Regions from separate parts of the Rhizobium sp. B21/90 genome, predicted to be linked through region 2. Evidence: riboswitches for the same ligand, from Rfam matches in the RefSeq annotation. Region 2 holds a riboswitch; each other region holds the start of a gene.

Region 1 (6,216 bases), on a different replicon from region 2:
ATGCCATTGGAAAGGCGTGTTGCGGCCTTCACGGCCATGGCGGGCGCCAGCAGAAAACCGTGGCGGTGCATGCCGGCAATCGCCAGCCCCTCCCCGGTTTCAACCACGCGCGGGACATTGTCCGAGAAAGCCGGACGGATGCCGACACCGGTTTCCACCAGCCGCGCCTCGCCGAAGGCTGGGTGAAGCGCATACGCCGTGTTGAGCAATTCCATCAGCGAACGTGCCGAAATCGGCCCGTCATCCTCCGTCTCGATCATCGTCGCGCCAACCATGAAGCGGTGGTTGGCGCGCGGCACGACATAGATGGGATGGCGCGGATGCAGCATCCGCACCGGACGCGACAAACTGATCTCCTCGGTTTCCAGATGCAGCATCTCGCCCCGTACGCCACGCAGCCCGGTAATGTGGGGGATCGCCGCCGGTCCGGTGCAATCGATTGTGGAAGTGTAGTGCCGTTCCGGCAGCTGGCTGGCACCGAAGTAGAACCGGCTGCCACCCCGGCCGAGAGCTTCGGCCAGACGGGTCAACGCCCTCCGCGGATCGAGATGGGCTTCGGACCAAAAAAACAGCGCCTTTTCGAACCGCCCGCCAAGCGATGGCTCGAGCTCGGCGATGCCATCCCGGTCGACCCAGACGTGGCCTGTCGTACGGGAGGCAAACCGGACGAGATCCGGCATGTCGCGCGGCTGTGCCACCACCAGCGTGCCGTTGCGAACGACCTCGCCCGGTACGGCGTCGCTCCACCAGTCTGCAGCTCCCCAACCCAGTGTCAGAACGCTCTCGTCCGCCGCCTCTCTTTCGCAATAGGGCGCAAGCATTCCGCCGGCAAAGGACGATGCTCCGAGCCCTGCCGCATCCCGGCAATCCACAATATCGACTTCATGGCCGCGTTTGCGCAGTTCATACGCGACGGTCAGTCCGGCGACACCGGCACCCCTGACAAGAAACCCCGCCATCAGGCTTCACCGACTATCGTCTCGGCAGGATTTTCCACCGGCATGTAAAGATCGCCGCCGTCACGATAGCGGGCAGCCATCGCCTCCAGCCCCTCCTTCTGCGCTTCGGCACGGATCTCGTGCGAGATCTTCATGGAACAGAATTTCGGGCCGCACATGGAGCAGAAATGCGCCACCTTGTGCGCCTCCTTCGGCAGCGTCTGGTCGTGGAAGCTGCGCGCCGTATCCGGGTCGAGCGAAAGATTGAACTGGTCCTCCCAGCGGAATTCGAACCGTGCGCGCGACAGCGCATCGTCACGCAGGCGTGCGCCCGGATGGCCCTTGGCGAGATCGGCCGCATGGGCGGCGATCTTGTAGGTGATGACGCCGGTCTTGACGTCGTCGCGGTCGGGCAGGCCCAGATGTTCCTTCGGTGTCACGTAGCAGAGCATAGCGGTGCCGAACCAGCCGATCATCGCAGCGCCGATTGCCGACGTGATGTGGTCGTAGCCGGGGGCGATATCGGTGGTCAGCGGTCCAAGCGTGTAGAACGGCGCCTCGCCACAGGTCTCCAGCTGCTTGTCCATGTTCTCCTTGATCTTGTGCATCGGAACATGGCCCGGTCCTTCGATCATCACTTGGCAATCCTTTGCCCAGGCGATTTTCGTCAGTTCGCCAAGCGTCTCCAGCTCCGCGAACTGGGCGGCATCGTTGGCGTCGGCAATCGAGCCCGGACGCAGTCCGTCGCCCAGCGAAAACGTCACGTCGTAGGCGCGGGCGATATCGCAGATCTCGTCGAAGTGCTCGTAGAGAAAGCTTTCGCGGTGGTGGTGCAGACACCACTTGGCCATGATGGACCCGCCACGCGAGACGATGCCGGTCACGCGGTTGACGGTGAGGTGGATGTAGGCAAGGCGGACGCCGGCGTGGATGGTGAAATAGTCGACGCCCTGTTCGGCCTGCTCGATGAGTGTGTCGCGATAGACTTCCCAGGAAAGATCTTCGGCAATGCCACCCACCTTTTCCAAAGCCTGATAGAGCGGCACGGTGCCAATCGGCACGGGCGAATTGCGGATGATCCAGTCGCGGATATTGTGGATGTTGCGACCGGTCGACAGGTCCATCACCGTATCGGCGCCCCAGCGGATCGCCCAGACCATCTTCTCGACCTCCTCCTCCATGGACGAGGTGACAGCAGAGTTGCCGATGTTGGCGTTGATCTTCACCAGAAAATTACGGCCGATGATCATCGGCTCGCTTTCGGGATGGTTGATATTGGCCGGAATGACGGCGCGGCCCTCGGCCACCTCACGGCGCACGAATTCCGGCGTTACGAAATCCGGGATGTGAGCGCCAAAACTTTCGCCATCCCGCAACGAGGCTTCACGGACAGCCTGGCGTCCGAGATTTTCGCGGATGGCAATGAATTCCATCTCGGGCGTGATGATGCCGGCGCGAGCATAGGCAAGCTGGGTGACGGCCCGGCCGGGAGCGGCCTTCAGAGGCGCATCGCGAACGGGAAATTCCGGCGTCAATCGCTCGCCGGTGGCAAAGCCGTTATCCTCCGGCATGACGTGGCGGCCTTCGTAACGCTCAACATCGCCGCGCGCCAGGATCCAGTTTTCCCGCAGGCGCGAAAGACCGCGATCGATCGCAACGATATGGCCTGGATCGGTGTACGGGCCCGAGCTGTCATACACGATAACAGGCGGCTCCCCCGCAGTCGGATGCAGGGAGATTTCGCGCATCGGCACGCGAATGTGGGGATATCGCTGGCCTTCGACATGGATTTTGCGGGAGGCCGGGAATGCGCCCGAGGTGACCGTCGGGCTCTGGTTTTTAGAGGCAATATTCATCGTGAGGCTCCAAGTTTGCGTTTGGAGACCCAGTCCTAGAGCCGGAATGATGGAAGAACGCCGACACGGAATCCGGGATGCGGATCTGTAACTGCAGCAGCGCTTTGCACCGTCCCTACGCCAGTATGAACTGGATCAGGTTCAACGGGTCACTGCGCGCGATAGCAGAATCTCAGCCCCTTGACGGGACACCCCTGGTGAATACGACAAAGCCTATGGCAGCCCGACGAAGGCGTCAAGGGGATGAAAGACGGTACAGTTGGGCACGGTGCGAAGCACAGGCGCGGGGGTTTATGGGAGCTGAACCGGTGGACGTTGAAACTAATGATGCGGGCAGAGATATGCGCTGGCCCGGCGCTGCGTTTTAGGTGCGCGCATCAAGGCCCCTTGCGACGAAGCGCCCCTACACCCACTGGCGCCTCCTGGCTTGTCTACTGAGTGTCATACAAGTGAACCGGAAGACTCTATTTTTGCGAGGAAGGCGTACAATATTGTCCTGATATAGGGTATAATCTGGCGAAATGCCTCGGCTCGGCCGGGCGTTCTTCAGATAGAGGCTGTGCCATGCTTTCTACCATTCGACGGGACCTGAAAGACAATATCGGTGACCAGTTTCGGGGCCTCCGGCATCTCATCCACACGTTGAGCTCCGAGGCACCCGCCATCAGCGTCGCCAACCAGCCATTGCCACCCCTTCCGGCAGAGCTAAGCCGTCTTGTCGGCGGCACTTTGCAGACGGTGGATGGGGTGATGACAACGTTGCAATCGCTCGTCACGCCTTTGCGGGATCTGCGGGCGCCGGAGGCAGGGTTCCGGGAGTTCTCCTTCTACTTCGGTGCAGCGAGCGGAGCAATCTCTGGCGACGAGGACGAACTCACCGACGACCTTTACACGGCGCTCAAGCTCATCACCAAGGGCGTTGGCCCGGCCCGGCTCATCCTGAAAGCGCGCGTCACGGCAGCGGCAAGGCAAGTCATGACGGCGTCCAGAAGCGAGCGATGGACCTTGGACGACCTCGGCACCTGCTGCGCAACAGTTTTCGTCGCGTTTGTAAAGCACGAGCCAATCGCGAGCGTTGGCAATGTCCATGACAGCGAAACCTGGAAACTCTATGCGGCCCTGTCGCTTGCGTTCGCACTTTCGATTTCAGATCGCCTCACGGGAAGCGAGTTTCAGTCGTTTACGCCGGATGCGATCACGGTTTGCAATCTCCGCAGCGAGGTCTTTCAGGAAGCCATCAGGTCCGGCTTGCGAACCGAAGCACTGATTAAAACCTGCACGAGCCTTCTCAGACACCTTCCCTGAAGCTGTGCGCTGAACATTTGACAGTTTCTTATGCATATTGTACAAATTAAGCGCAATATTCGGGATAATTTGTCCTGCCGGAGTTACGCGCTTGGATCTGCTCACCCAGAATGAGATTGCAGCAGAGCCTGATTTCGGACATCGGCTCCGCCAACTCAGATGGTTTCGAAAGTCATTTCGCAGCAGTGCGCAGACGCTATCTGCGCGTTACGGACTGTCTGTCACCATCGACGAGGACAAGCTTGCAAAGGTATTCATCGACTGGGTCGAGGTGCTGGATGCGAAGAAGAGCCTAGCGACTGTGAACCGTGCGGATTTCATCGTTTTTGCCGGCGGTCTCGCATTGAAAGAACTGATCAAGGCGCGGCCTGCGAAAGTCGATCTGGTAGAGGCAAAAAGCGCCGTTCCGGTCCCCGGGATTGTGGCCTTCTGGCCCGAGGGTTTTCTTTACACCAACTATTGCATCAGTGCGGTCATAGCCGTGCATCAGCAGGAATTCCAGTCGACATTGCCCCTGTCGGGCGGTGTCGATGATCTGCGGACCTGGTGGTCGTTCAAGGAGAACACCAGCGAGATGCCTGCCTATGCGGTCGCATTTCTCGACAAGTTTTTTGGCGGCGAGCCCAACTGGGCGACACCTGATCTGCCAGAGATGCGCGTCGGCATGCTCGCCCGGCAAAATGCGGAAAACAAGTTCGATCGGGCCCCGAGCACAGAACGGCTGGTAGCGCCGACCATTTGAGCGCCGCGGCGATCGGCTTCATGATCGCTCAGGCATGGAAGTGAGACTTTTCCTCCAGCCCATCTTCGCAAGGAGACTTTGGGGCATCCGGGTGGATCTGATCCACCCGGACTTGCACTATATGATCATCGCCATCGGCGTTTCGATGTATGTCCTGAAGGCTCCGATCAACTCTGCCGCGAGAGCGCCATCCACTGCACGGTGATCGGTCGATAGCGTCACGGTCATCAGCGTCGCGGGTACCACAGCCTCCCCGGAGATCACGGCGCGTCTTTCTCCGGCGCCGACGGCAAGGATGGTGGCGTGCGGCGGATTGACGATGGCTGCGAATTCGCGAATGCCGAACATGCCAAGATTGGAGATCGCGGCGGTCCCCCCCTGGTACTCCTCGGGCTTCAGCTTACCTTCCTTGGCGCGGGCACCGAGGTCCTTCATCTCGGTCGAAATGACAGACAAGGTCTTTGTCTCGGCATTTCGCACGATCGGCGTGATAAGCCCGCCGGGTACGGATACGGCAACGCCGATATCTACATGCCGATGGACGATCAGGCTGTCGTCAGTCCATGACACGTTGGCATCAGGAACTGCGGCGAGTGCCATTGCGTAGGCCTTGATGACCATGTCGTTGACGGAAAGCTTGTTGGCTGGCTTGCCGCCGATCGGAAGCGTCGAGGAATTCACCTCGGCCCGCAGTTTCAAAAGAGCGTCGATGTTGCAATCGATCGTCAGATAGAAATGCGGTACGGTGCTCTTTGCCTCGACGAGCCTGCGCGCAATCGTCCGGCGCATGTTGCTATGGGCGACGAGATCGTAGCTTCCCTCGGCAAAGAGCTTGCGGGTCTGCTCGCTCGACGGACCGGCAACCACCGGCTTCTGAGCACCGGAAGGCGCGGCAACGGCTTCTTCTTGCTGAACAGGCGGTGCGTAGCCTTCCACGTCGGCGCGCGTCACCCGGCCATTTGGTCCGGATCCGGTTATGCGGCTGATGTCTATCCCGGCATTGCGGGCCAATCGCCGGGCAAGCGGTGTGGCACGGATGCCCTCACCCGCTACCACGGGGCTTGCAGCAGCTTCAACGGATGCAGTCTGCTCCGGAACGGCCTCAGCGTTAATTGCCGGAGGCGCGGCAGGTGCAGCGCTGGAGCCCGGAGAATAAGCCTCGCCTTCTTCGTAGATCCACGCCACCGGCGCTCCCACGGCGATATCCATACCCTCGGCACCCACCACATCACGCAGGATGCCGCTTGCCGGAGCATCGATTTCCATGGCCGCCTTGTCGGTCTCGATCTCGAAAAGCACATCGCCTTTCTTGACCGTGGCGCCGCTTTCAAAAAACCACTTGGATATCCGGCCGGTTGCCATGTCCATGTCAACC
Region 2 (6,216 bases):
CTCGGGCGAAGAAAGCATCAGCTAGTCCTTTTTATGCATCGCCTGCCGGAAGCCTAACTCTACTCCGGGCGTCGCGCGATCAATATACGCTGGTGGCGGCGTGACAAGGGAAGGGCTTCCCCTCATGAGACGGGCAGCGGAATGTTTTTTCGAGCTTTTCCGCAACCCTGAATTTTATTCATGACGACCCATCCAAAGAGGAGTACACTGGACGCTCTCTTGAGGAGGAGAAAAACATGGAAATCTTCAGACTGCTGACAGCATTCGACTACCTGCTGGTTGCTGTACTCTGCGGCGTATTCGGACTGGCGATGGCCAACGGAAGAAGCCATCGCTGATAAACAAAATCGGCCCGAAGATCTGAGGAGACCTTCGGACCGACCTACTCTCGATGCTCAAAGCGGCAAGCCCACATGGGCTGCCGGGCGAAAAGGGCTGAAGAAACCCTGCTCCTTAAAGCGAAACCTTGGCATTCTCGCCCATGTCGGGCTTGGCGCTCGACATGGCTGCGGCAATCATCTTGACGTAGCTGACGACGGTGCCTGGGCTATCCCAGTATTCCGCATATTTCGGCGTGACTTTCAGAACCCGGATAGACGGGTCCTCCGCGCTTTCCCACCAGGCTTTGGCGGGCGTCGAGAAAAGTTCGCGGATCCGCTCACGGTCGTTAGACACTTCTGCATCGCCCGTCACGGAAACATACTTCTGGCCCTTTGTGTCGGCAAAGGACAGGCCGACATTATGCCGGCGCTCGATTTCCTCGTCCTTGTGGCTAGCCACGTCCGTCAGAAAATAGATCGCATTTTCAATCGGCTCGAAATGGGCTGCCATTGGCCGCGAACGGATGTCCTCGCCGACCCGGGTGGAAAGCATGCAGAAAAGGATCTTCTCCATCAATTCCCAGGTGCGTGCGACCTTTTCGTTTTCCTGTGTCATGACATTTCCTCTTTTGACTAGATGAACGGCTTGCCGCCGGTGACTGCAATAGTGGTACCGGAAACATAGCTCGACAGCGGATCTGCAAGCATGACGTAAGCTGTTGCGAGTTCCGCCGGCTGCCCCGGCCGCTTCATTGGCGTCTGCTTGCCGAAGTTGGTAACGTTCTCTTCCGGCATGGTGGATGGGATAAGCGGCGTCCAGATCGGGCCCGGCGCAACGGCATTGGCGCGAATCCCCTTCTCGGCCAGCATCTGCGCCAATCCGCCCGTAAAGTTCTGGATGGCGCCCTTGGTCGTTGCATAGGCAAGCAACGTCGGATTTGGCATGTCGGCATTGACCGAGGTCGTGTTGATGATCGAGCTACCGGGGGCCATGTGTTCGACGGCTGCTTTTGTCAGGTAGAACATAGCGTGGATGTTGACCTTGAAGGTCAGCTCCCACTCTTCATCGGATATCTCCGCGATATCCTTGAAGGTATTCTGGTGAGCGGCATTGTTGACGAGAATGTCGATACCTCCGAGTTCGGATACGGCCTTGTCGATGATCGCCCGGCAATGGGCTGCATCCTGGATATCCCCGGGCACCAGAACCGCCTTGCGTCCGGCCTCTTCGACATAGTGCTTCGTCTCCGCTGCGTCCTCGTGCTCATCGAGATAAGAAACGAGCACATCCGCACCCTCCCGCGCAAATGCGATTGCGACGGCGCGGCCGATGCCGCTGTCGCCGCCGGTAATTACGGCGCGCTTTCCGGCCAGACGTCCGGACCCCTTGTAGGAGCTCTCCCCGTGGTCGGGCTTCGGATCCATCCGGGCCGTCTTGCCGGGGATGGACTGTGACTGCGTGGGAAATGGCGGCTTGGGATAACCGTTCATGGCCTGTCTCCTTTTGGTCGGCTTGGACCAGACTAACCAGCGTTGCGCGTCATGGTTCCCCACCGAAGTCTCCGAATTCAATCTGAAGGATGGCGGCACTGAAGCCTGCAGGCTGCGGATGAGCGTTCGGCAATTTGCCACGCACGCCATCGAACGGCACGGATCGGAACTTCAAGGGCCCGAATTTGTTTCTGAACATGACAATGAGAGGATCATCATGACCAACACCCTGCACAAGGCAGACGCGACCGGCAAGCTTGAGCTGGCCAACGAAACCGCGCCAGTTTCCTACAGCGTGACTGTCGCGACCGAAAAAGAGAATGGCAAGTTTGCTGTTACCCTGCTCGTCAAGGCACCCCGCGATTGGTTGCTAAAACGCGGCTTCACATCGTCTGCGACCCTCGTCAGGCACGATGGAGACCAGGTCGAACTCCATCATGATGGCGAACTCGACGTCGGCGAAGCAGTATCGGTCGAGTTGTCCGCAGTTGACACCTCCTGCTCCGACGACAGCGAACTGCAGCGCAAGTATCCAGAATTGCGCGGCTGAAGCCGTGCCGAACGGGAGGACCCGCAGACATGAGGCCAGCAGAGCGAGAGGTCGTCTTCTCCAAGCGCGCACTTGCCGCAACGATAACAGGGATCGACAGCGATGACGGCGCCGACGACATGATTGTAGGCCTGTCACTGGGTGAGGCTATCCTGTTCGTCGCCGAAGAGGCAGGTATAGGCGCTTCCAACGCCCATGTTTCTTATGGCGAGAGCAGAACTCTCAGCTATACCGATTGTCTCAGTGTCTATCGAGATTTCGGGCTATCCCTCAAGGCTGACGCGAAGAGTTGAGATTGTGAAACGCAGTGCCGGCGTACTGATCTACCGCTTTGCCACACATGGGGCACCCGAAGTCCTGCTCGTCCATCCGGGCGGCCCCTTCTGGGCCCGCAAGGACGAAGGCGCCTGGTCGCTTCCAAAAGGCGGCATCGAACCGGACGAGGACGATCTCGCCGCGGCCCGCCGGGAGGTCCGCGAGGAGATCGGCACCAGCCTCAACGGTCCGTTCACGCTGCTCGGGGAAATCAGACAGCCTGGTGGCAAAGTCGTCGTCGCTTTCGCGGCCAATGCCGAGATCGATGCAGACGCGATCGTCAGCAACAGTTTCGAAATGCAGTGGCCGCCGAAATCCGGCCAGATACAAAGTTTTCCGGAAGTCGACCGCGCCGGCTGGTTCGATCTCGATCAGGCGGAAATCAAGCTGCTGCGGGGGCAACGACCGTTTCTCGAGGCATTCAAGGCGTTCATGGAGCGCCTTGACGTCCCTAGTCGTCGAGCGTGATCCACGCGGGAGCATGATCGCTGGCATGCGCCCAGCCGCGGACGTCCCTGTCGACCCCGGCGTCGCACAGCCGCTCGACCAGCGAGGGACTGAGGAGGAAGTGGTCGATGCGCAAACCGGCATCGCGGGCATAGGCGTTGCGGAGATATTTCCAGAACGTATAGATCCGTTGATCGGGGTGCATCTGCCGTATGCCGTCTGTCCAGCCTTGATCGAGGAGCTCCCGGAAGGCGTAGCGGACATCGGGATGAAACAGCGCATCGTCGATCCAGCGTTTCGGATTATAAACGTCGAGTTCGGTCGGCATCACATTGAAATCGCCGGCAAGGACGACCGGGACCTCGAGCTCCAGAAGCTCGGTCGCATAGTCGGCGAGGCGCTGGAACCAGGCTAGCTTGTATTCGAACTTCGGGCCTGGTTGCGGATTGCCGTTCGGAAGGTACAGGCAGCCGACCAGGACGCCGCCGATTGCCGCCTCGATATAACGGCTCTGTCCATCGTCATCACCGGGCAACCCGCGTCTGGTCTCCAGCGGCATAGCGTCCCGCGCCAGGATTGCCACGCCGTTCCAGCTTTTCTGCCCATGCCAGATCGCCCCGTAGCCTGCCCGCTCGATTTCCCGAGCCGGGAAGCGGGTGTCCGGCGCCTTCAATTCCTGCAGACAGACGATGTCCGGACTGAATTCGTCGAGCCAGCGCAGCAGGTTTTCGAGGCGACCGTTCACGCCGTTTACATTGTAGGTCGCAATTTTCATCTGATGGCGTCCCTGCGCGTTGCAAGCCGCAACTCTCGCCTCGCAAACGGGTCAGGCGGCAAAAGGATGCATGCGGCCTGCCATGACCTTGCAGTTCCACTCCCTCGGCCGACCCGGGAAAAATCTGCTTTTATCTCTTCCGCTCCATGCTATCAGAGGGGATCGACAGGGGTGCTCCGTATTGCCGGGGCTGAGACCGAAGCGCACATGCTTCCAAACCCTAAAGCTGATCTGGATAATACCAGCGGAGCGAGGCGGGCTAAAATGTTTTCAGGCGCACAAATATCACTTTATCCGATGACCGACGATTTCGTCGGCGTCATCCACGGCGCGCTCGGTGCTCTGGACCCCTATCGTGACCAGATGCGGGTGTCGACCGACGATCTCTCGACCCTGCTGGTCGGCTCGACCGACGTACTATTTCCAGCGATGCGCGACCTCTTCGTGGCGGCAGCCTCATCGGGCAAGCACTGCGTACTGCACGCCACGGTATCGCGCGGCTGCCCCGGCGAACCCGACGATCCGATCTGCACGCCAAGCACCAGCATGGTCAGCACCCTACCGCTCGAAGAACGCAAGCAGGCGGCTCTCGCAGCCGTTCGCGAAACGCCCCTGACGGGAGAGACTGTCTCCGCGCAATTCTCGCTCTACGTTCTCGGCATCGATCAGCACATGGACGAGATCTACGGCTGCATCGACTTCCTCAAGCAGTCCGGCGTGTTCCACAGTTCAAAGAACTTCTGCACCAAGCTGCGCGGCGATGCCGGCGCGGTCTTTGCGACGATCAACGAGGCCTTCTGCCGCTTTGGCCCGACCATGGGCCACGTCACGCTCGATATCACTATATCTGCCCATAGCCCCTCGTCATCCTGAGATCAACCGGGGAAGCCAGCATTACTGTCGAGGATCGTTGCCGAGGTCTCGCGCCGGTTTCGGTTTGGCGAACAGATAGCCCTGAACCTGCGTGCAGCCGATCTCCTGGAGAACGGCGAACTGCTCCTCGGTCTCCACGCCCTCCGCCGTCGTCGACATCCCCAGGGTCTGGGCAAGAGCGGTGATGAGCCGGACGACGGACAGTGATTCCGAATGCAGGGTCAACTCGCGGATGAACGACCGATCGATCTTGATCTTGTCGAAGGGGAAACTTCTGAGATTGGACAGCGACGAATAGCCGGTACCGAAATCATCCATAGCAATCGAGATGCCGAGTTTCTTGAGGGCCAGCAAGGTCGACGCCGTATGGGCGCCTGCATCGAGCAGGACGGATTCCGTGATTTCCAGCTCCAGCCGGCCGGCCTCGAGCCCGCTATCCGTCAGGGCCGCGACGACCGTCTGGATCAGGTTGTCGTTACGGAACTGGATCGGGGAAAGATTGACGGCGACCGTGATGTGGTCAGGCCAGCGCACGGCATCGGCGCAGGCCTGGTTGAGCACCCACGCACCGAGCGCGCCGATCAGCCCTGTATCCTCGGCAATCGGGATGAAGTCCATTGGCGGGATTTGACCCATCCGGGGATGGTTCCACCGTAACAGCGCCTCGTAGCCGGATACCTGACGCGTCGCGGTGTCCACGAGAGGCTGGTAGTAAACTTCCATCTCGCGCCGCTTGAGCGCTTTGCGCAGATCGACTTCCAGCGCCTTTCGCGCCAGCAGCCGCTCGTCCATGTCAGGACGGAAGACGCGCACGCGTCCCTTCCCTTCGGCCTTGGCCTCGTACATGGCCAGATCCGCGTATTTCAACAGTTCTTCCGGATCCGAGGAATGCTGGGGAAACTTTGCCACGCCAACGCTGGCGCCAATGGTCACCTCGTGATCGTCCAACAGGTAAGGACGCGTCAGCTCTGCAACCAGCCGGATCGGCAGCTCCAGGCTCTCCTTCTCGCTGGCTTCCTCGCTCAAATCCTCGTTGGCTTTAAGGATATTGATGACAGCAAACTCATCGCCGCCGATGCGGGCGACGACGTCGCGGGGGCCGACATGGGCGAGCAGGCGCTGCGATACCCGCTGCAGAAGCTCGTCTCCAACGTGGTGCCCCATCGTATCGTTGACATCCTTGAAGCCGTCGAGGTCAAGGAAACATACGGCCACCGCGTCGCCGTCGCGCTTTGCCTCCTTCAGCTTGCGCTCCAGCATCTCCATGAACAGCACCCTGTTCGCCAGATTGGTCAGCGCATCGTGATGGGCCATGTGGGCGATGCGCGCATCCAGCCGACGCCGCTCCGTGATGTCCTCGTAGGTCGCAAGCCAGCCGCCTTCCGGCAGCGGCTCGTGGGTCACCACGTAGGCCTTGCGATCGGAAGCCTCATGCATGAAGACGC
Region 3 (6,216 bases), 1.4 Mb from region 2:
AGATGTCATCGAGTTTCAGAATAGGGGGGGCCAAGGGTCAGACTCCGGAAAGGTCATAGGGGCGGGCAAGGACGATGGCCCTGCCGCTCGAAAGGGAAAAGCGCACGATACCCTGCGCAACGTTGGAAATGGTGCGGGAGGCACCGAACGGCAAATGGAAACCGGCAAGCGGATAGCGGGCGTTGTCAATAGACAGGCCATCGAGCGCGCTGAAGCCGGACACAGAAAACAGGCTGCCGGCGGGAAGATCTATCTCCATGGCACCGGCGATCAGCGGCACGGCCTCCTCCTCGCCGGAGGTCAACAGCATCGAGAACCCCTGCTCCGCCAGGCTGACGCCGTAGAGAAGCAACGCCAGTGCATGGTCGGACCGCTCGCCTCCGAGCGCGCCGGCAAGCACCAGGCGACGGGCACCGCGACGGATTGCCTCCTCGATGGCAATCTCGCCATCCGTCTGGGCCTTGGCGGCAGGATAAGGCTGCCGGGGCACATTCGGAAAGGCCTCGCCGAGGTCGGCCGGGCTCGAATCGAAATCGCCGACCCACAGTTCCGGTACCACACCAAGCGCCTGCGCATGCCGCATGCCGCCATCGGCGGCGATGAAGCGACTGCCGGCGACTGCCGCCTGAAGCCGCTCCGTCAGATGCAGCGCTCCGCCGAGCAGGATCGTGAAGGTGGATGAACTCATGGGCCAAGCCCATAGCGCAAAGACCGGTCGATAGGGAAGAGCGACAGTCTGTCATCCGTCAAATGGGCGCCTTTAGGTATCCGAATCCCGGTAGCGCACCCGAAACGCATCCTCGAAGCCACCGATAAACTGATCGAAAAGGCGCGAAAAGGTCTGCATGTCGTCCTCGGACCAATCGGCAACGATATCCCCGATGAGCGCCCGCTTCTGTGCCTGCACCTCTGCAAGCAGCCGCTGGCCGAGCGCGCTCATCACCACGACGATGCGCCTTGCGTCCGCCTGCGATGCCTTGCGGCGCAGGACGCCACGCGTCACCATCTCGGCAACGATACGACTGGCCCGTGACGGATCGATGCGCAGGATCTCGGCAACCGCGCCGACCGTCACCTCGCCCCCCGCCTCCGCCCGTCTGATCGCGTCGAGCACGTCGAGATGCGAGAGCTCCAGGTCCGGCGCCACGTTCTGGATTGCCAGCCGGCTGATCATCCGGCGTCCGGTCATCAGCCGCATCCGCGTCATCACCTGTCCGATATGCTGGATATACGCCTCCTGCGCATCCATCGAAACCGGTTCGTCTGTCTTCAAGGTTACTGTCATTCCGCCACGGTAACAGATCATCGCGAAAAGTTGAATATGCAGAATGCATTCAAATGCGCTTGACAGATATATGCTATCAGCACATATAACGGCCACTCTGGATAGGAAGCCCCATGGATATGCACCTGCCGTCTGCGCCCCTTGTGGCGGATCCCCGTCGCCGGCTGATACTCTATCTGTTCCTGATGGTTGCCATGTTCATGGCGATGCTCGACAACCAGATCGTCTCGACCGCGCTCCCGACCATCGTCGGCGAATTCGGCCATCTCGAGCGTTTCGGCTGGATCGGCTCTGCCTATCTCCTCTCGCTGAGCGCCGTCATGCCGGTCTACGGCAAGCTGGGCGACCTTTTCGGCCGCAAATACGTGATGATCACCGCGATCGCCATCTTCACCGTCGGCTCCGCCATTTGCGGTCTTGCCGTGTCGATGAACACGCTGATTGCTGCCCGCGTCCTTCAAGGCCTTGGCGGCGGCGGTATCCTCGTATCGATCTTCTCGATCAACGCCGACCTGTTCGAGCCTCGAGAGAGAGCCCGCTACCAGAGCTATTCCAGCCTGGTCCTGATGGCATCAGGCGCCATCGGCCCGGTGCTCGGCGGCACGATGAGCGACCTGTTCGGCTGGCGCTCGATCTTTCTCGTCAACATACCGATCGGCTTCATCGTCCTTGCCGGCCTCATCACCATGCTCCCCTACCGGAAACCCGCCCGCAAGCCGCAGATCGACTATGCCGGCGCAATCGTGCTGGCGATGACGACCACCTGCATCGTGCTTGCCGCTGACGGTACCCAGCTGTTCGGATCGCTGCTGTCCCCGGCAGTTCTCGCTATTATCGCATTCGGCATCGTCTGCGCCATTTCCTGGGTCTTCATCGAGCGCCGCGCCCCGGAGCCGATCGTGCCGATGCAGTTGTTCCGCAATCCGACCTTCGGGCTGTTGCTGATCACCTCGCTCACCAGCGGCGCCATCGCCATCGGAATGGTCAACTATTTCGCGCTATTCCTGCAGACGACCACTGGCCTTTCGCCCTCGGTTGCCGGCCTGTTGTTCATTCTCCTGACCGGCGGCATCGTCTGTGGCTCGCTGTCGGCGGGACGGCTTATCTCGGCCACCGGGCGCTACAAGCCCTTCGCCATCGGCAGTGCGGCCTGCAGCATGATTGCCTTTGCGGCCCTGTCGCAAGTCCATGCCGGCACGCCGGTTTATCTGATCGGCGGCCTGATGCTGCTGCATGGCATTGGCATCGGGCTTGCCCAGCAGGTGCCGGTCATCGGCATCCAGAACGCAGCCTCTAGCCGCGATATCGGAGCAGCCACCGGCGCCGTCACGCTGTCGCGCATGGGCGGCGCCTCGATCGCCATCTCCATCTACGGCGCCATCATCGGCTCCCGCCTGCTGCATGTCGGCCTGTCGATCCCCGGCGTCAGCAATATCGAGGAAGTCACGCCGAAGATGATGGCGGCCTTGCCGGCTGCCACGCGCGAAGCCGTGGCCGAAGCCTACGCTGCCGCCTTCAACCCGCTGTTCCTGACGGCGTCGGGCATCTGCCTTGTCGGCCTGGTCACCGCACTTTGCCTTAAGAACGTCCAGCTACCGGGCGCAACCATTGCCAAGACGATCGACCCTGCGGCTGCAGCCCACGTCGCGGATTGATAAAGCTGGGCTTCGCGCGTGTCGGGGCCCCTTGCCATCCACCCCTCCCGCCGCTACATCTTTCCTCGCTCTAACGGGGTGCCTCATGTCCATCCGGACATCTGGCTGAGAGGCTTTCACCAGCCAACCCGCGGAACCTGATCCGGTTAACACCGGCGGAGGGATTAGACGCGCGAAATCAACAGCGCCTATTCTCCGTTTTAACGCGAACCAAGGAGGAGGCGCTTCGATGCCCACCCGATCTCTGACGACATTTATGGCTGGCCTTGTTCTGGCGGCCGGCACGACACTTCTGACCGCTCATGCCAGCCAGGCAGCAGACAAGACACTGACCGTCTATACCTACGAGAGTTTCACCGCCGACTGGGGCCCCGGCCCCAAGGTCAAGGCGGCGTTCGAAAAGACCTGCGGCTGCACCGTCAACTATGTCGCCGTCACCGATGGCGTCGCGCTCCTGTCGCGCCTGAAACTCGAGGGCAAGGACACCAAGGCGGACGTGGTTCTAGGTCTCGACACCAATCTCGTTGATGAAGCCAGGGATACCGGTCTGTTCGAGCCCGCCGGCATCGACACGACGGCCGTGAAGCTGCCGGGCGACTTCAAGGACGACGTCTTCGTTCCCTACGATTACGGGCATTTCGCAGTGGTCTACGACACGCAGGTCATCAAGAACCCGCCGAAGAGCATGAAGGAACTGGTTGAGGGAGACCCGTCGCAGAAGATCGTCATCGAGGATCCGCGTACCTCGACGCCGGGCCTGGGCCTGCTGCTTTGGGTGAAGTCGGTTTATGGCGACAAGTCTGCGGAAGCATGGAAAAAGCTCAAGGGCCGCATCCTGACCGTCACGCCTGGCTGGTCGGAAGCCTATGACCTGTTCACCAAGGGCGAAGCGCCGATGGTGCTCTCCTACACGACGTCGCCAGCCTATCACATGATCGCCGACAAGACCGACCGCTACCAGGCGGCATCCTTCTCGGAAGGCCACTACATCCAGATCGAGGTAGCAGGCCTGACGAAAACCTCTGCCAACAAGGATCTGGCGCGCGACTTCCTGAAATTCATGATCACACCCGTTTTTCAAGACATCATCCCGACCAACAACTGGATGATGCCGGTCGCCGCCACCTCGGAGCCGCTGCCGGATGCTTTCGGCAAGCTCGTCGTACCCACCAAGACGTTCCTGATGAGCCCCGCCGAAGTCGACAAGAACCGCAAGGCCTGGATCGACGAATGGCTGGCCGCCACCAGCGGCAACTGATCGAGCCCTATGCTGACGAAATCCGAGCGAGCGAAAGCACTGACCGGCGGGGCTATCAGCCTCGCCGGCATTCTGCTGTTCGTCGGCCTTGCTGTCGGCGCACTGCTCGCCGCCGGCATCGAGACGCAAGGCAACGCTCCTCTGCTCGATCCCTATATCCTGCGGGTCCTGCGGTTCACCTTGTTGCAGGCGACGCTCTCGACGGTGTTGTCGGTAACGCTTGCCATCCCCGTGGCGCGTGCCTTGGCCCGACAACGGAACTTTCCCGGCCGCCTCTGGCTGATCCGCCTCATGGCCGTGCCGATGGGGCTTCCGGTGCTGATCGGCGCCATGGGGCTTCTGGGCATCTGGGGCCGACAGGGCATCGTCAACGACGCCCTGCAGACGCTTGGCCTCGCACAACCGGTCAGCATTTATGGGCTTTCCGGCATTCTCGTAGCCCATGTGTTTTTCAACCTGCCGCTCGCCGTCAGGCTGATGCTGCCGGGCCTCGAGCGCGTGCCGCCGGAATACTGGTTGATGGCATCCGGCCTTGGCATGCGTCCGGGCGCCGTATTCCGCTTCATCGAATGGCCTGTGCTGCGGGCACTCATCCCCGGTATCGCCGGCCTCATCTTCATGCTCTGTGCCACCAGTTTTACCCTGGTCCTGATGCTCGGCGGCGGACCGGCGGCCACGACAATCGAAGTTGCCATCTATCAGGCGCTGCGGTTCGACTTCGACCCCGGCCGTGCCGTTGCACTGGCCTTGCTGCAGGTTGCGATGACCGGCGCCGTGCTTGCCGTGATGGCGCTGCTGCCGGCGCCGGACGATCCGGGCCCCGCAACCGGCAGGGCGCCACGCCGCCTCGACGGGCGGCAGCGTCTGGCGCAACTGTCCGACGGCGCGGTGATCGCGACTGTTGCGCTGTTCATCGTGCTGCCGCTGGTGTCCGTCGCGGTGGCAGGCATGGAGGCCAACCTCGGCGGGCTCGCCAGCCAGCCGGTCTTCCTGCAGGCGCTGCTGACCAGCCTTGCCATCGCGCTTTCCGCCGGCCTGCTCGCTGTCATCCTCTCGCTGGCAATCGTGCGAGCCCGCTATGCCATCTCGTCGGTGCGAAAAGGCACGACAGGCCTCCGCGCCTTTTCGGCGACGCTCGGTGCCGCCTCATCGCTTGTCCTCTTGGCGCCGCCGATCGTGCTGGCGACCGGATGGTTCATGGCGCTGCGTCCCTTCGGAGATCCGACGCGGTTTGCGGCCACCCTCATCGTCTGCATCAACATGCTGATGGCGCTACCCTTCGTCATCCGCGTCGTCGAACCGGCCTTTGCCATTCACACCGCCCGCACCGGTCGGCTGGCAGCAAGTCTCGGTCTCACGGGCTTTTCCCGCTTGCGCCACGTAGACTGGCCCGGGCTGCGCAAGCCGCTGTTTACGGCACTGTCCTTCGCCATGGCGCTGTCGCTTGGCGACCTCGGTGCGGTGGCGCTTTTCGGCTCCGGCAATATCGTCACCCTGCCATGGCTGGTCTATAGCCGGCTCGGCAGCTATCGTACCAACGACGCAGATGGCTATGCGCTGCTGCTGGGCCTGCTTTGCCTCGCATTGACGGTGGCCGGAACCGCAGGCCAGGCATCCAGGGCCGAGAAAGGCGGCAGGCTGTGAACTCTCTCCCCGATCTTATCCTGTCGGACGTGCGGTTGCGGCTGGGCGGCCACGATTTCCGCTTCCAGTGCACCCTTCCCGCCGGCAAGATCATTGCCGTCACCGGCCCGTCGGGCGCCGGCAAATCGACCTTTCTCAATCTGCTGGCCGGCTTCGAGACGCCGGATAGCGGCAGTATCATGCTGAACGACACCGATGTCACCGCGATGAGCCCAGCCGAGCGGCCCGTGTCGCTGGTGTTCCAAGATAACAACCTATTTGCCCATCTCGACCTCTTCACCAATATCGGTCTTGGGCTGAGCCCATCGCTGCGGCTCAGCACCGACGATCGCCGGCTGATCTCGGATGCCCTCGCACGCGTCGGTCTCAAGGGC

Evidence for each region. Region 2 has a riboswitch for thiamine pyrophosphate ahead of J5278_RS08770 (YkoF family thiamine/hydroxymethylpyrimidine-binding protein). Riboswitches for the same ligand answer to the same signal wherever they lie in the genome.
Region 1: another riboswitch for thiamine pyrophosphate. It lies ahead of thiC (phosphomethylpyrimidine synthase ThiC); the one in region 2 lies ahead of J5278_RS08770 (YkoF family thiamine/hydroxymethylpyrimidine-binding protein).
Region 3: another riboswitch for thiamine pyrophosphate. It lies ahead of thiB (thiamine ABC transporter substrate binding subunit); the one in region 2 lies ahead of J5278_RS08770 (YkoF family thiamine/hydroxymethylpyrimidine-binding protein).

The regions. Positions count from the first base shown of each region.
Region 1 is NZ_CP072165.1:297,633-303,848, forward strand. It holds gene J5278_RS29415 (FAD-dependent oxidoreductase) at 1-959, opposite strand, end outside; gene thiC (phosphomethylpyrimidine synthase ThiC) at 959-2,794, opposite strand; TPP riboswitch at 2,889-3,000, opposite strand; gene J5278_RS29425 (hypothetical protein) at 3,359-4,099, shown strand; gene J5278_RS29430 (hypothetical protein) at 4,191-4,841, shown strand; gene J5278_RS29435 (dihydrolipoamide acetyltransferase family protein) at 4,959-6,216, opposite strand, start outside.
Region 2 is NZ_CP072162.1:1,843,875-1,850,090, reverse strand. It holds gene J5278_RS08805 (FAD/NAD(P)-binding protein) at 1-18, opposite strand, end outside; gene J5278_RS08800 (pyridoxamine 5'-phosphate oxidase family protein) at 454-936, opposite strand; gene J5278_RS08795 (SDR family oxidoreductase) at 954-1,811, opposite strand; gene J5278_RS08790 (hypothetical protein) at 2,029-2,361, shown strand; gene J5278_RS08785 (hypothetical protein) at 2,391-2,654, shown strand; gene J5278_RS08780 (NUDIX domain-containing protein) at 2,656-3,144, shown strand; gene xth (exodeoxyribonuclease III) at 3,128-3,898, opposite strand; TPP riboswitch at 4,056-4,168, shown strand; gene J5278_RS08770 (YkoF family thiamine/hydroxymethylpyrimidine-binding protein) at 4,163-4,771, shown strand; gene J5278_RS08765 (bifunctional diguanylate cyclase/phosphodiesterase) at 4,793-6,216, opposite strand, start outside.
Region 3 is NZ_CP072162.1:460,979-467,194, reverse strand. It holds gene J5278_RS02175 (ABC-F family ATP-binding cassette domain-containing protein) at 1-34, opposite strand, end outside; gene J5278_RS02170 (thiamine diphosphokinase) at 38-688, opposite strand; gene J5278_RS02165 (MarR family winged helix-turn-helix transcriptional regulator) at 761-1,285, opposite strand; gene J5278_RS02160 (MDR family MFS transporter) at 1,399-2,940, shown strand; TPP riboswitch at 3,005-3,121, shown strand; gene thiB (thiamine ABC transporter substrate binding subunit) at 3,170-4,198, shown strand; gene thiP (thiamine/thiamine pyrophosphate ABC transporter permease ThiP) at 4,208-5,842, shown strand; gene J5278_RS02145 (ATP-binding cassette domain-containing protein) at 5,839-6,216, shown strand, end outside.